2 regions of the Streptomyces sp. DSM 118878 genome follow, and region 2 is predicted to be linked to the other one. Evidence: riboswitches for the same ligand, from Rfam matches in the RefSeq annotation. Region 2 holds a riboswitch; the other holds the start of a gene.

Region 1 (6,345 bases), 2.2 Mb from region 2:
CGGCCCCGAGGAGGCGCCCGCCGAGACGCTGATGTGGATGCTCAGCGGCGGCGGCGGCTACACCGACAACGTCAGCTCCTACAGCATCGACTCCGCCCAGAACACCAAGACGTTCGCCTGGCTGCGGGACGAGCTCGTCGGCAAGGGCCTGACCGGCCCGAAGGCGCCCGGGAAGCTGAACCGCGCCGAGGCCTTCGCGGCGTTCGCGAACGGCGAGGTCGGCATGCTCAACGGCCACCCCACGCTGATGAAGATGGCCGCCAAGAAGGGCGTGAAGTTCGGCATGGTGCCGGCGCCCGGCATCAACGGCAAGGCGCAGGCCACGATGGGCGTCGCCGACTGGATGATGGCGTTCAAGCAGAACGGCCACCGCGAGGAGGCCGGCAAGTTCCTCGACTACGTGTACAGCAAGAAGAACGTGCTCGACTTCTCCAACGAGTACGACATCCTGCCCGTGACGACCTCGGCGTCCGACACGATGGCCGCGGAGCGTGGCGACAGCGAGCTCGGCCAGTTCCTCAAGGAGCTGCCGACCTCGCAGCTCTACCCGGTGGGCAAGACGTCCTGGGCGCAGGTCTCCGCCGACATCAAGAAGGACATCGGCAAGACCGTCGAGAGGAACGGCAACCCGGCTTCGGTGCTCGGCCGTATCCAGAACACGGCGGCGGCGGCGGAGAACGCGGAATAGCGTGTCGGGCATGACCGAACAGGAGCTCTCGGACAGGGACCGTGCCGTGCTCGCCCTGGAGCGGCGCGACTGGCCGGGTCCTGGCGCGAAGGAACGTGCGGTGCGCGAGGAGCTCGGCATGGTGCCGGTGCGCTACTACCAGCTCCTGAACGCCCTCCTGGACGATCCGCGGGCCCTCGCGCACGACCCGATTACGGTCAATCGGCTGCGCCGGGTGCGGGAGTCACGGCGCGAGGAGCGCTGATCCCGTTAGGGTCGGGCCCATGGGTGACCCTACGTACGCGCAGCCCGCCGAGCCGGGACGTCCTGGACTGCCCGAGCCCGTCACGCCCGCCGGCCGTGACGGCCTCGCCGCGATTCTGGCGAGGCCGGAACGGGCCGTCGTGGCCCTCGACTTCGACGGCACGCTCGCCGCGATCGTGCCCGACCCCGAGCAGGCCCGCGCCCACCCCGACGCGGTGCCGGCGCTCGCCGCGCTCGCCCCGCGCCTGCGGTCCGTCGCCGTGGTCACCGGACGCCCGGCGGGCGTCGCGGTGCGCTACGGCGGCTTCGCGGGCGCGGCGGGCCTCGAACGCCTGGTGGTGCTCGGGCACTACGGCGCCGAGCGCTGGGACGCCGTCACCGGCACCGTGCAGGCCGCGGAGGAGCACCCCGGCGTCGCCGCGGTCCGGGCCGAGCTGCCCGGCTTCCTCGACGCGATCGGGGCCTGGCGCGGCACCTGGACGGAGGAGAAGGGCCGCGCGGTCGCCGTCCACACCCGCCGCGCGGAGGACCCGCAGGCGGCCTTCGACGCCCTGCGCGAGCCGCTGGCGGAGCTCGCGGCACGCCACGGTCTGATCGTCGAGCCCGGCCGCATGGTCCTGGAGCTGCGCCCGCCCGGCATGGACAAGGGCGTGGCCCTGGCGGAGTACCTCCGCGAGGTGGGCGCCGAGTCGGTCCTCTACGCGGGCGACGACCTGGGCGACCTGCCGGCCTTCGGAGCGGTGGAGAAGCTCCGCTCGGACGGCGTCGCGGGCCTCCTGGTGTGCAGCGGCAGCGCGGAGGTCACGGAGCTCGCGGACCGCGCGGACCTGGTGGTGGACGGCCCGGCGGGCGTGGTGGAACTGCTGTCCGCGATCGCGGCGAACCTGCCCTGACGCTCGCCGCGGGGAGGCGGCGGCTAGGCCCCCTCGCCGGTCAAGGCGTGCAGCTGGTCGAGGAACCACTGCGCCGGCGGCAGGGCCGTGGCCGCCGCCGCGAGGCGCTTGGTGCGCTCCGCGCGCTCCTCGGGGGCCATGCTCAGCGCCGCGTGCAGCGCCGCCGCCGTGGCCGAGATGTCGTAGGGGTTCACCCCGAGCACGTCCTCGGACAGCTCCTCGTACGCCCCGGCCTCCCGCGAGAGCACCAGCGCGCACCCCTCGTCGGAGACGACCGGCACCTCCTTGGCCACGAGGTTCATCCCGTCACGGATGGGGTTGACCAGCGCCACGTCGGCGAGGCGGTACGCCGCGAGCGACCGCGCGAAGTCGTCCTTGACGTGCAGGACGACGGGCGTCCACCCCTCCGTGCCGAACTCGGAGTTGATCTCCTCGGCGACGCGTGAGACCTCCGCGGTGTAGTCGCGGTAGACGGCGAGGTCCTGCCGCGAGGGGTAGGCGAAGGCGACATGGACGACCCGTTCCAGCCATTCGGGGCGATCCCGGAGCAACTGCCGGTAGGCCCGCAGGCCGCGCACGATGTTCTTGGACAGCTCGGTCCTGTCCACCCGCACGATCGTCCTGCGGCCCTCCCCGACCTGCTCGCGCAGCGCCCGCATCCGCTCCTCGACGTCGTCACGCCGCGACCGCTCCCGCAGGAAGTCCGCGTCGGCGCCGAGGCCGTGCACACCGATGCGCGTGCCCGACGTGCCGCCGAGCAGCCGCACGCAGCACTCCGTGAAGGCGTCGGCCCACCGCCCGGTGAGGAACCCGAGCCGGTCGGCGCCGAGCATGCCCCGGAGCACCTGCTCCGCCACGTCGTCGGGGAGCATCCGGAAGTAGTCGGCGGGCGCCCACGGGGTGTGCGAGAAGTGCCCGATCCGCAGGTCCTCGCGGAGCTCGCGGAGCATGCCGGGGACGAGCGTGAGGTGGTAGTCCTGCACGAGGACCGCCGCCCCGGGCGCCGCCTCCGCGGCGAGCGCCTCGGCGAACGCGCGGTTGTACGTCTCGTACGCCTTCCACTGGGCGCGGAACTCCGGGCCGAAGGACGGTTCGAGCGGCGTCTGGTAGAGCATGTGGTGGACGAACCACAGGACCGAGTTGGCGATGCCGTTGTAGGCCGCCGCGTGCACGCCCTCGCCGGCGCCCGCGTCGATGTCGAGCATCCGCACCCCCGGCTCCGAGACGCCGCGCCGCACGGCCTCCCGGTCGCCCTCGCCGAGCGCCGCGCACACCCACAGGGCGTCCGCCTCGTCACCGATGGCGCTCAGTCCGGAGACGAGTCCGCCGCCGCCGCGTTTGGCGGTGAGCTCCCCGTCCTCTCCCACGGAGTACGAGACGGGGCCGCGGTTGGACGCGACGAGTACCTGCGCTGCTGTCGACGAACGGAGCTCTGGAACCATGTGGCAGAACGTAGCCCGTACCGGAAACGCTCAAACGTATGCCGAGCGGACTCCGCCAGACACCACGGACAAGCCCTTACGCCACACGCCGGTGCGCGTACTCGGAGATACCGGTCATCGGAGGCCGTTCCTCCGTGTCCACCGCGTACGTACGCGGCACGAACCCGTGCTCGCCCCGCTCGAACTGCGTCAGCTCCGGGCGTACGAGGTGTCCGCGCGCGAGCCGCAGCTGCGCCGTGCGGTAGATGGCCGCCGCCATCCGTCCGAGCGCCTGCCCGTCCTGGTGCCGGTGCCTGCGCACCCCCACGTCGACCTGCGCGAGCGCGTCGAGCCCGACGGTGTGCAGCGCGTCGACGAGCAGCCCGAGCTCCACCCCGTATCCGACGGGGAAGGGCAGCCGTTCGAGGAGGGACCGGCGGGCCGCGTACTCGCCGCCGAGCGGCTGGACGAACCCGGCGAGCAGCGGCCAGTGCATGTTCAGGAGCGGGCGCGCCATCAGCTCGGTGACCCGGCCGCCCTGGCCGGTCTCGGCGCCGAGGGGGCGGTCGTACATCGCCTTCACGAAGTGCACGTCGGGCTCGGTCAGCAGCGGGCCCACCGTCCCCGTCACGAAGTCGGCGGAGAACTCCTTCAGGTCGGCGTCGACGAACGCCACGATGTCGCCGTCGGTGACCAGGAGTGAGCGCCACAGCACCTCGCCCTTGCCCGGCACGGCCGGCAGGCGCGGCAGTATCGCGTCCCGGTGGACGACCCTGGCGCCCGCTTTCCGCGCGACCTCGGCGGTGCGGTCGGACGAGCCGGAGTCGATCACCACGAGCTCGTCGACCAGCGGCACCCGCTCCATCAGCTCGCGGCGGATCTCGGCGACGATCGCGCCGACCGTCCGCTCCTCGTCGAGGGCGGGCAGGACGACGCTCACCGTCGCGCCGGACGCGCGTTTGGCCGCGGCCAGCCGGTCCGCCGGACGGTCGGCGACCGACCAGGAACGCCTGCTCAGCCAGCGCTCGGCCTCTTCCAGCACGGTCTGCGTCCTCCCCTATGTGATCCATCTCGCCGTTCGGACGACTATCTCAAGGGTCCGGGGCTTCGGTTACAGTCTTGAACAACGCCGGTGGCCATCGCATGTCGGGGTCACCGCCGCGTTCCGACCAACAACTGAAACCCATAATCGAAAACCGCTCATCCAGAGGGGCAGAGGGAAACGGCCCGTTGAAGCCCCGGCAACCATTCCGCCGACCGCGAGGTCACGGCGGGGAAGGTGCCAATTCCGTCTCGCGGCGAGATGCGTCGCGAGGAAGATGAGGAGAAAGGGCCTCGCCTCCATGGCTGTTCAGACTGTCGCCACCGAAACGACCCCCACCGTCGACCTCGGACCGGCCTCCGGCCTCGTGTGCCGTGAGTGCGGCACCACATTCCCCCTCGGCCCCATTTTCGCCTGCGTCGAGTGTTTCGGCCCTCTTGAGGTCGCGTACGACCTGCCTCTCGGTGACCCGGAGTCACTGCGCGCCCGGATCGAGGCGGGCCCCGCCAACATCTGGCGCTACGCCCCGCTGCTGCCCGTCCCCGCCGACGTGGCCGACAAGCCGAACCTGAACCCGGGCTGGACCAAGCTCGTCAAGGCCGACAACCTCGCCCGTGAGCTCGGCGTCGAGCCGGGCAAGCTGTTCGTCAAGGACGACTCCGGCAACCCGACGCACTCCTTCAAGGACCGCGTCGTCGCGCAGGCCCTCGAAGCCGCGCGCGCCTTCGGCTTCACCACGCTCTCCTGCTCCTCCACCGGCAACCTCGCGGGCGCCGTCGGTGCCGCCGCGGCCCGCGCCGGCTTCCGTTCCTGCGTGTTCATCCCGCACGACCTGGAGCAGGGCAAGGTCGTCATGGCCGCGGTCTACGGCGGCGAGCTCGTCGGCATCGAGGGCAACTACGACGACGTGAACCGCTTCTGCTCCGAGCTCATCGGCGACCCGCTGGGCGAGGGCTGGGGCTTCGTCAACGTCAACCTGCGGCCCTACTACGGCGAGGGCTCCAAGACCCTCGCGTACGAGATCTGCGAGCAGCTCGGCTGGGTTCTGCCCGACCAGCTCGTCATCCCGATCGCCTCCGGATCGCAGCTCACGAAGATCGACAAGGGGCTCAAGGAGCTGATCGCGCTCGGCCTCGTGGCGGACAAGCCGTACAAGATCTTCGGCGCCCAGGCCGAGGGCTGTTCGCCGGTGTCGGCCGCGTTCAAGGCCGGGCACGACGTCGTGCGCCCCCAGAAGCCGAACACCATCGCCAAGTCGCTGGCCATCGGCAACCCCGCCGACGGTCCTTACGTCCTGGACATCGCGCGTCGCACGGGCGGCGCGGTGGAGGACGTGAACGACGAGCAGGTCGTCGAGGCGATCAAGATCCTCGCCCGGACGGAGGGGATCTTCGCGGAGACCGCCGGCGGGGTGACGGTGGGCGTCACCAAGAAGCTCGTCGAGGCGGGGCTCATCGACCCGGCCCTCACCACGGTCGTGCTGAACACGGGGGACGGGCTCAAGACGCTTGACGCCGTCGCCGAGACGTCTCAGGCGACCGCGACGATCCCGCCGAGCCTTGAGGCGTTCCGCGCCGCGGGTCTGGCCGAATAGCCACCGTAGGGCCCGTGGTCCGCTGTCGGCCGCGGGCCGTGGGCCGTGGTCCGTCCCGGTCCGTCCTGGTCCGTCCTCGCGCAGTTCCCCGCGCCCCTGACGGGGCCCGTACCCCTGAGGTGAATCCCATGAGCGTGAACGTCCGTATCCCCACCATTCTCCGCACCTACACCGGCGGAAAGGCCGAGGTCGCCGCCGAGGGGGGCAACCTCGGTGAGGTCATCGCCGACCTGGAGAAGAACCACGCCGGCATCGCCGCGCGCGTCCTGGACGACCAGGGCAAGCTGCGCCGCTTCGTCAACGTGTACGTGAACGACGACGACGTCCGTTTCGAGCAGGGTCTGGAAACGGCCACTCCGGACGGCGCCGGTATCTCGATCATTCCCGCCGTCGCCGGTGGCTGATCTTCTGTCCGAGCAGCCCGCATGAGCTGAATTGCCCCCTCCGGGAGAGAAACGGAGGGG
Region 2 (6,345 bases):
GCCCGTCTACATGGCCAAGGCCGGAGGCTTCTTCTTCCTGGTCTTCGGTGTCATCGCGGTCATCTCGGCGATCGCCTCGATCAACCCGATCTGGGCCATCGGCCCGTACCGTCCGGACCAGGTGTCCACCGGTGCGCAGCCCGACTGGTACATGGGCTTCTCCGAGGGCCTGATCCGTGTCATGCCGGGCTGGGAGATCAACCTCTGGGGTCACACGCTCGTCCTGGGCGTGTTCATCCCGCTGATGATCATCTTCCCGATGGTCCTCGTCGTGATCGCGGTCTACCCGTTCCTGGAGGCCTGGGTCACCGGCGACAAGCGCGAGCACCACATCCTGGACCGCCCGCGCAACGCCCCCACCCGGACCGCGTTCGGCGTCGCCTGGATCACCTGGTACATGGTCATGCTGATCGGTGGTGGAAACGACCTCTGGGCCACGCACTTCCACCTGTCGATCAACGCGATCACCTGGTTCGTGCGCATCGCCTTCTTCGTCGCCCCGGTCATCGCGTTCATCGTCACCAAGCGGATCTGCCTGGGTCTGCAGCGGCGTGACAGGGACAAGGTGCTGCACGGCCGCGAGTCGGGCATCATCAAGCGCCTGCCGCACGGCGAGTTCATCGAGATCCACGAGCCGCTCGGCAAGGACCAGCTCCACACCCTGACCGCGCACGAGCAGTACAAGCCGGTCGAGATCGGCCCGACGGTCGACGAGAACGGTGTCGAGCGCAAGGTCACCGGCGCGCAGAAGCTGCGCGCCAAGCTCTCCAAGGGCTACTACGGGGAGGACAACCAGATCCCCAAGCCCACCGCCGAGGAGTACAAGGAGATCACGAGCGGCCACGGTCACCACTGATCGACTGAAGCTCGACGAGCTGTAGACCACAAGGTCGCCACGGCAGGAGCCCCGTCCATTGCATGGACGGGGCTCTTTGCCGTCCCCAGGGCTGGATAGGGTGGTCCCGCCCCCCTACGTACCGGACGAAAAACCAGGAGCGGCTATGAGCGCTGTGACCCCCGCAGGAGGCACCACCGCGGCGGGCCGTTCCTGGCCCGACGTACTGAACGGACTGCTCGACGGGCGCGACCAGAGCGCCGACGACACGGCCTGGGCCATGGACCGCATCATGCGGGGCGAGGCCACCGACGCGCAGATCGCCGGCTTCGTCGTGGCGCTGCGGGCCAAGGGCGAGACCGTGGAGGAGATCTCCGGCCTCGTCCGCGCGATGTACGAGCACGCCAACGTGATCGAGGTGCCGGGCGAGACGGTCGACATCGTCGGCACGGGCGGCGACGGCGCCAAGACGGTGAACATCTCCACGATGTCGGCGATCGTCATCGCGGGCACCGGCGCGAAGGTCGTCAAGCACGGCAACCGCGCCGCGTCCTCGGCCAGCGGGGCGTCCGACGTCCTGGAGAAGCTGGGCGTCAACCTCCAGCTCACCCCCGAACGGGTCGTCGAGGTCGCGGAGGAGGCGGGGATCACCTTCTGCTTCGCGGTGAAGTTCCACCCGGCGCTGCGACACGCCGGTGCCGCGCGCAGCCAGCTGGGCATCAGGACCGTCTTCAACCTCCTCGGTCCGCTCACCAATCCGGCCAGGGTGCGGGCCCAGGCCGTCGGTGTCGCCGACGCGCGGATGGCGCCCGTGGTCGCCGGGGTCTTCGCCGGGCGCGGGCACTCCTCGCTCGTCTTCCGGGGCGACGACGGTCTCGACGAGCTGACGACGACGTCCACCTCCCGCGTCTGGGTGGTGCGCGACGGAGCCGTCCGCGAGGAGGCCTTCGACCCCCGTGACGTCGGCATCGGCCTGGTGCCCGTCGAGGCGCTGCGCGGCGCCGACGCCTCGTACAACGCGGAGGTCGCCCGGCGGCTGCTCGACGGCGAGAGCGGCCCGGTGCGCGACGCGGTGCTCCTCAACTCCGCGGCGGCCCTGGTGGCCCTCGCGCGGGGCACGGGCAGCCTGGAGGAGCAGATCCGTGCCGCGATGGCGCGGGCGGCGGAGTCGATCGACTCCGGGGCGGCGAAGCGGGCCCTGGAACGGTGGGTGGCCGCCAGCAACCGCTGAAGCGGGCGAGACGTGTGACGCGGGGCGCAGTCCGAATTCTGGACCGCGCCTTGCGCACCGAAGATCGTGTGGCAGGATGCTGCACAGGTCATGAGTGACAGCGACTACGGCCCCGGCCCGCTGTCCGGCAACCCTCCGTCCGTGGCGGGGTGCCCCGGGTGAAGACCAGGTCGTACGCAGCAAGGCGTATGGCAAGCGCGGACCCCTGGACATCGTCGTATGTCACAGCCCTGGGGTCCTGGTCCTCAAGGGAGCAGTCTCGTGAGCAAGCGAATGTGCTAGGGCCTTCCGGCCCCTTTCCACGCACCCTTTTTCTCTTCATCACTGCACCGCCCTGCCTCTGCCGTACGGGCGTCGACGCAGTGAACTCACTTGCCTCTTACGGGAGTTCGCCATGTCTGTCTCCGCCGGTGCCGTCGACGCCTCCGTCTGTGCCCCGCTGCCGGTGCTCGGCAGGGACGTCACCGTGCCGCTCGTCACCGGAGGGGAGGTCACCTACGCCGCGCTGGACTACGCGGCGAGCGCCCCGGCGCTCCAGCGGGTCTGGGACGACGTGGCCGCGTACGCCCCCTACTACGGCAGCGTGCACCGCGGCGCCGGGTACCTCTCCCAGCTCTCCACCGACCTCTTCGAGAACTCCCGGGCCACCGTCGCCGAGTTCCTCGACTGCCGCGAGGGCGACCAGGTCGTCTTCACCCGGTCCACCACCGACTCGCTGAACCTGCTCGCCGCCGCCCTGCCCGCCGACTGCGAGGTCTTCGTCTTCGAGACCGAGCACCACGCCTCGCTCCTGCCGTGGCGGGACGCCCGCGTCACCTACCTCGACGCCCCGCGCACCCCCGACGCGGCCGTGCACACCCTGGAGCGCGCCCTAGCCGACCGCGAACCCTACGGACCCGCCCTGGTCTGCGTGACCGGTGCCTCCAACGTCACCGGCGAGCTGTGGCCGGTCAGGGAACTGGCCGCCGCCGCCCACGCGCACGGGGCCCGGATCGTCCTGGACGCCGCGCAGCTCGCGCCCCACCACCCCGTCTCCGTATGCGAGTTGGACGTCGACTGGGTCGCGTTCTCCGGGCACAAGCTGTACGCGCCCTTCGGCTCCGGCGTCCTCGCGGGCCGCTCCGACTGGCTGCGCGCCGCCGAGCCCTACCTCGCGGGCGGCGGCGCCTCGCGGAAGGTGGCGCGGCGCCCCAAGGAGGCAGGCGGCGGCGTGGACGTGGAGTGGCACGACACCGCCGCCCGCCACGAGGCCGGGTCGCCCAACGTCATCGGCGTCTACTCCATCGCCTCCGCCTGCAAGGCGCTCACCGAGGCGGGCTTCGACGACCTGGTGGCCCGGGAGCGGCACCTGATCGCGAAGGTGCGCGAGGGGCTCGCCGAGGTGCCGGCCGTCCGGGTGCTCTCGCTCTTCGGTGACGACGCGCCGCGCGTGGGCGTCATCTCCTTCGTCGTGGACGGCTGGAACAGCTCGCACTTCGCCGCCGCGCTCTCCGCCGAGTACGGGATCGGCGTAAGGGACGGCCTGTTCTGCGCCCACCCGCTGGTGCGCACCCTGCTCGGCGGCGAGGCCGACGAGCCCGGCGAGTGCGGCGCCCCCGAGGCCGCGCCCGGCGAGAAGTCGCTGAACGCGATCCGCGTGAGCTTCGGCGCGGGCACCCCCGACGAGCACGTCGAGCGTTTCGTACGGGCCGTCAAGGAGCTGGTGGCGGACGGCGCCCGGTGGAACTACCGCACCGAGGACGGCCGTTGCGTGCCGGACACCGGCGTGAGCGCGTGACCCGTCCGGCCGCTCCCCAGGCGTGACCCGAGCATGATCATCCGCAGGGCCCGCTCGGTCGCGTCGGTGAGGAACTCGCCGCCCCTGCCGAGGGCCTCCGTCAGGGAGACCGGGGCCGGCAGGATCGCGCTGTAGGCGTCGACGCCCACCGCCCGCACATGGTGGGCGCCCTGCCCGATCGTGCCCGCGAGCACCAGGACCGGGCGGCCCGAGCGCTTGGCGCGGCGGGCCACCTCGGCCGGGATCTTGCCGCGCGGCGTCTGGTGGTCGAGGGCGCCCTCCGCCGTGACGACCAGGTCGGCGCGGGCCAGGCGGGCGTCCAGGTCGAGCCGGCCGAGCAGCACGTCGAAGCGGGGGAGCAGCCGCGCGCCCAGGGCGGCCAGGCCCGCCCCGAGGCCGCCGGACGCGCCGGTGCCAGGGCCCTCGAAGAGGTCGGTCGTGACGCGGAGGTCACGCGTGAGGACGTGCGCCCAGTGTTCGAGGCCCGCGGCGAGCTGCTCGACCTGGGCGGGCGTCGCGCCCTTCTGGGGGCCGAAGACGCGGGCGACGCCGCGCTCGCCGCAGAGCACGTTGAAGGGGTTGCACGCCACGCGGATGTCGGTGTCCGCGAGGCGCGCGTCGAGGCCGCTCGCGTCGATCCGGCTCAGCCGGGCCAGCTCCCGGCCGCCGTGCGGCAGTTCCCAGCCGTCGGCGTCCAGGAGGCGGGCGCCCAGGGCCTGGAGCGCGCCCGCGCCGCCGTCGGAGGTGCCCGAGTCGCCGCAGCCGACCAGGATGCGGCGGGCGCCCGCGTCCAGGGCGGCGCGGATCAGCTCGCCGACGCCGTACGTCGTGGTGGCGCCCGGGTCGCGCAGATCGCGGGGGACCAGGGCGAGCCCGGCGACGGCCGCCATCTCGACGACCGCCGTGCCGTCGCGGAGCAGCGCGAAGTGCGTGCCGATCCGCTGGCCCACGGGACCGGTGGCGGGCAGCGCGACGAGCCGGCCGCCGTCCGCGGACGCCAGGGCGCGGGCGGTGCCCTCGCCGCCGTCCACCAGCGGGATCAGATCGGTCTCGGCGTGCGGGACGACACGGCGTACCCCCGCGGCGATGGCTTCGGCCGCGGAGCCCGCGGACAGGGACTCCTTGAAGCCGCTGGGGGCGATGGCGAAACGGGTCAGCATGAGGTCTCCAGTGCGAGCGCAGTGCGGGCGGATTCAGCGGACGGGGACACCGAGCAGCGGCCAGAGCGTGACGGCGAAGAGCAGGACCAGCGCGGCGGTCAGCGGGGCCAGTACCGCGGACAGGCGCAGCAGGTCGCGCGGGGTGTAGGTCGGGGTGCCCGGGATGTCGGCGAAGAGGGTGACCGGCTTGGCCGAGGCGGGCAGCGTGTGACAGAACCCCGCCGCCGCCGTGGAGGCCAGGGCCGCGGCGACCGGATTGACGCCCGCGCCGGCCGCCGCGGCGACGACCAGCGGGACCAGGACGGACGACCGGGCCGAGCGGGACTGGAGGACCAGGTGCGCGGCCGTGCTCAGGAGGACGACCACGGTCAGGAACAGCCACGGGGGCACATCCAGGGGCAGGCCGCCGACCAGCCACTTCGCCGCTCCGGAGTCGGCCAGCGCGACGCCCATCGCCATCGTCGCGGCCATGAAGAGGAGCAGCGCCCAGGGCACCGTCTTCAGGGCGTCCTTGAGGCGTACGGTGCCCAGGGCGGGCGAGGCGGCCACGACGGCGCCGATCAGCGCGACGACGGCGGGCGGCACCTGGTGCAGCGGCTCGCTGCACCAGAGCGCGACGACGGTGGCGAGCAGCAGGGCGCAGCGCGTCTCGGCGGGCTCCCAGGGTCCTGAGACCGGCTGCTCGCTGTGGGCCTGGAGCTGTTCGACGGTGATGCGCACCGGGCCCGAGCGGTCCGCGCGCCGCGTGGTCGTCAGCAGGACGGCCTCGGCGGCCAGGTGGGACGAGGCGACGGCGAGCGGAAGGCCGAGCAGCAGCCACTGGGTGAAGCCGATGCGCTCACCGGTGGCCTCCCAGAGCACCGACACGGTGATCAGATGGGCGCCCGCGCCGATCAGCGTCGCGACCGCCGAGAGCAGGATGACGGTGGGGAAGAGCAGCGCGAGCATCACGACCAGGCGCTTTCGGTCGGCGAGGACCTTGGCGAGCGCGAGGAAGACGGGCAGGGCGAGCGCGGCGCGCCCCGAGGTGGCGGGCACCGCGAACGCCGTCACGACCAGCGCGGCGGTCGTCAGGTGCGTCAACTGCCGTACGCTGCGGGCCCCGCTGACCAGGAAGGCCGCCGCCCGCCCCGCGAGCCCGCTGCGCGCCACGGCGGCGGCGAGCACGAAGGCGCAGATCAGCAGCCACACCGTCTCGTCCCCGAGGGTGCCGAAGAGGGTGTCGCTGCTGATCACGCCGGTCGCGGTGAGGGCGAGTCCCGCGCCGAGGGCGATGTAGGTGTCGTCGATCGGCGTGCCGACCCAGGCGCAGGTCGCGAAGGTGAAGACGGCGAGCGTGATG

What was found. Region 2 has a riboswitch for S-adenosylmethionine ahead of ACRAKF_RS11800 (aminotransferase class V-fold PLP-dependent enzyme). Riboswitches for the same ligand answer to the same signal wherever they lie in the genome.
Region 1: another riboswitch for S-adenosylmethionine. It lies ahead of thrC (threonine synthase); the one in region 2 lies ahead of ACRAKF_RS11800 (aminotransferase class V-fold PLP-dependent enzyme).

Annotation. Positions count from the first base shown of each region.
Region 1 covers NZ_CP193622.1:4,898,976-4,905,320, forward strand. Annotated here, with positions in the region: gene ACRAKF_RS21880 (ABC transporter substrate-binding protein) at 1-688, shown strand, start outside; gene ACRAKF_RS21885 (DUF3263 domain-containing protein) at 699-932, shown strand; gene otsB (trehalose-phosphatase) at 952-1,824, shown strand; gene ACRAKF_RS21895 (alpha,alpha-trehalose-phosphate synthase (UDP-forming)) at 1,848-3,266, opposite strand; gene ACRAKF_RS21900 (glucosyl-3-phosphoglycerate synthase) at 3,343-4,287, opposite strand; SAM riboswitch class I at 4,443-4,571, shown strand; gene thrC (threonine synthase) at 4,589-5,881, shown strand; gene ACRAKF_RS21910 (MoaD/ThiS family protein) at 6,010-6,285, shown strand.
Region 2 covers NZ_CP193622.1:2,697,627-2,703,971, reverse strand. Annotated here, with positions in the region: gene qcrB (cytochrome bc1 complex cytochrome b subunit) at 1-856, shown strand, start outside; gene trpD (anthranilate phosphoribosyltransferase) at 1,002-2,066, shown strand; SAM riboswitch class IV at 2,153-2,270, shown strand; gene ACRAKF_RS11800 (aminotransferase class V-fold PLP-dependent enzyme) at 2,461-3,843, shown strand; gene ACRAKF_RS11795 (glycerate kinase family protein) at 3,792-5,003, opposite strand; gene ACRAKF_RS11790 (SLC13 family permease) at 5,037-6,345, opposite strand, start outside.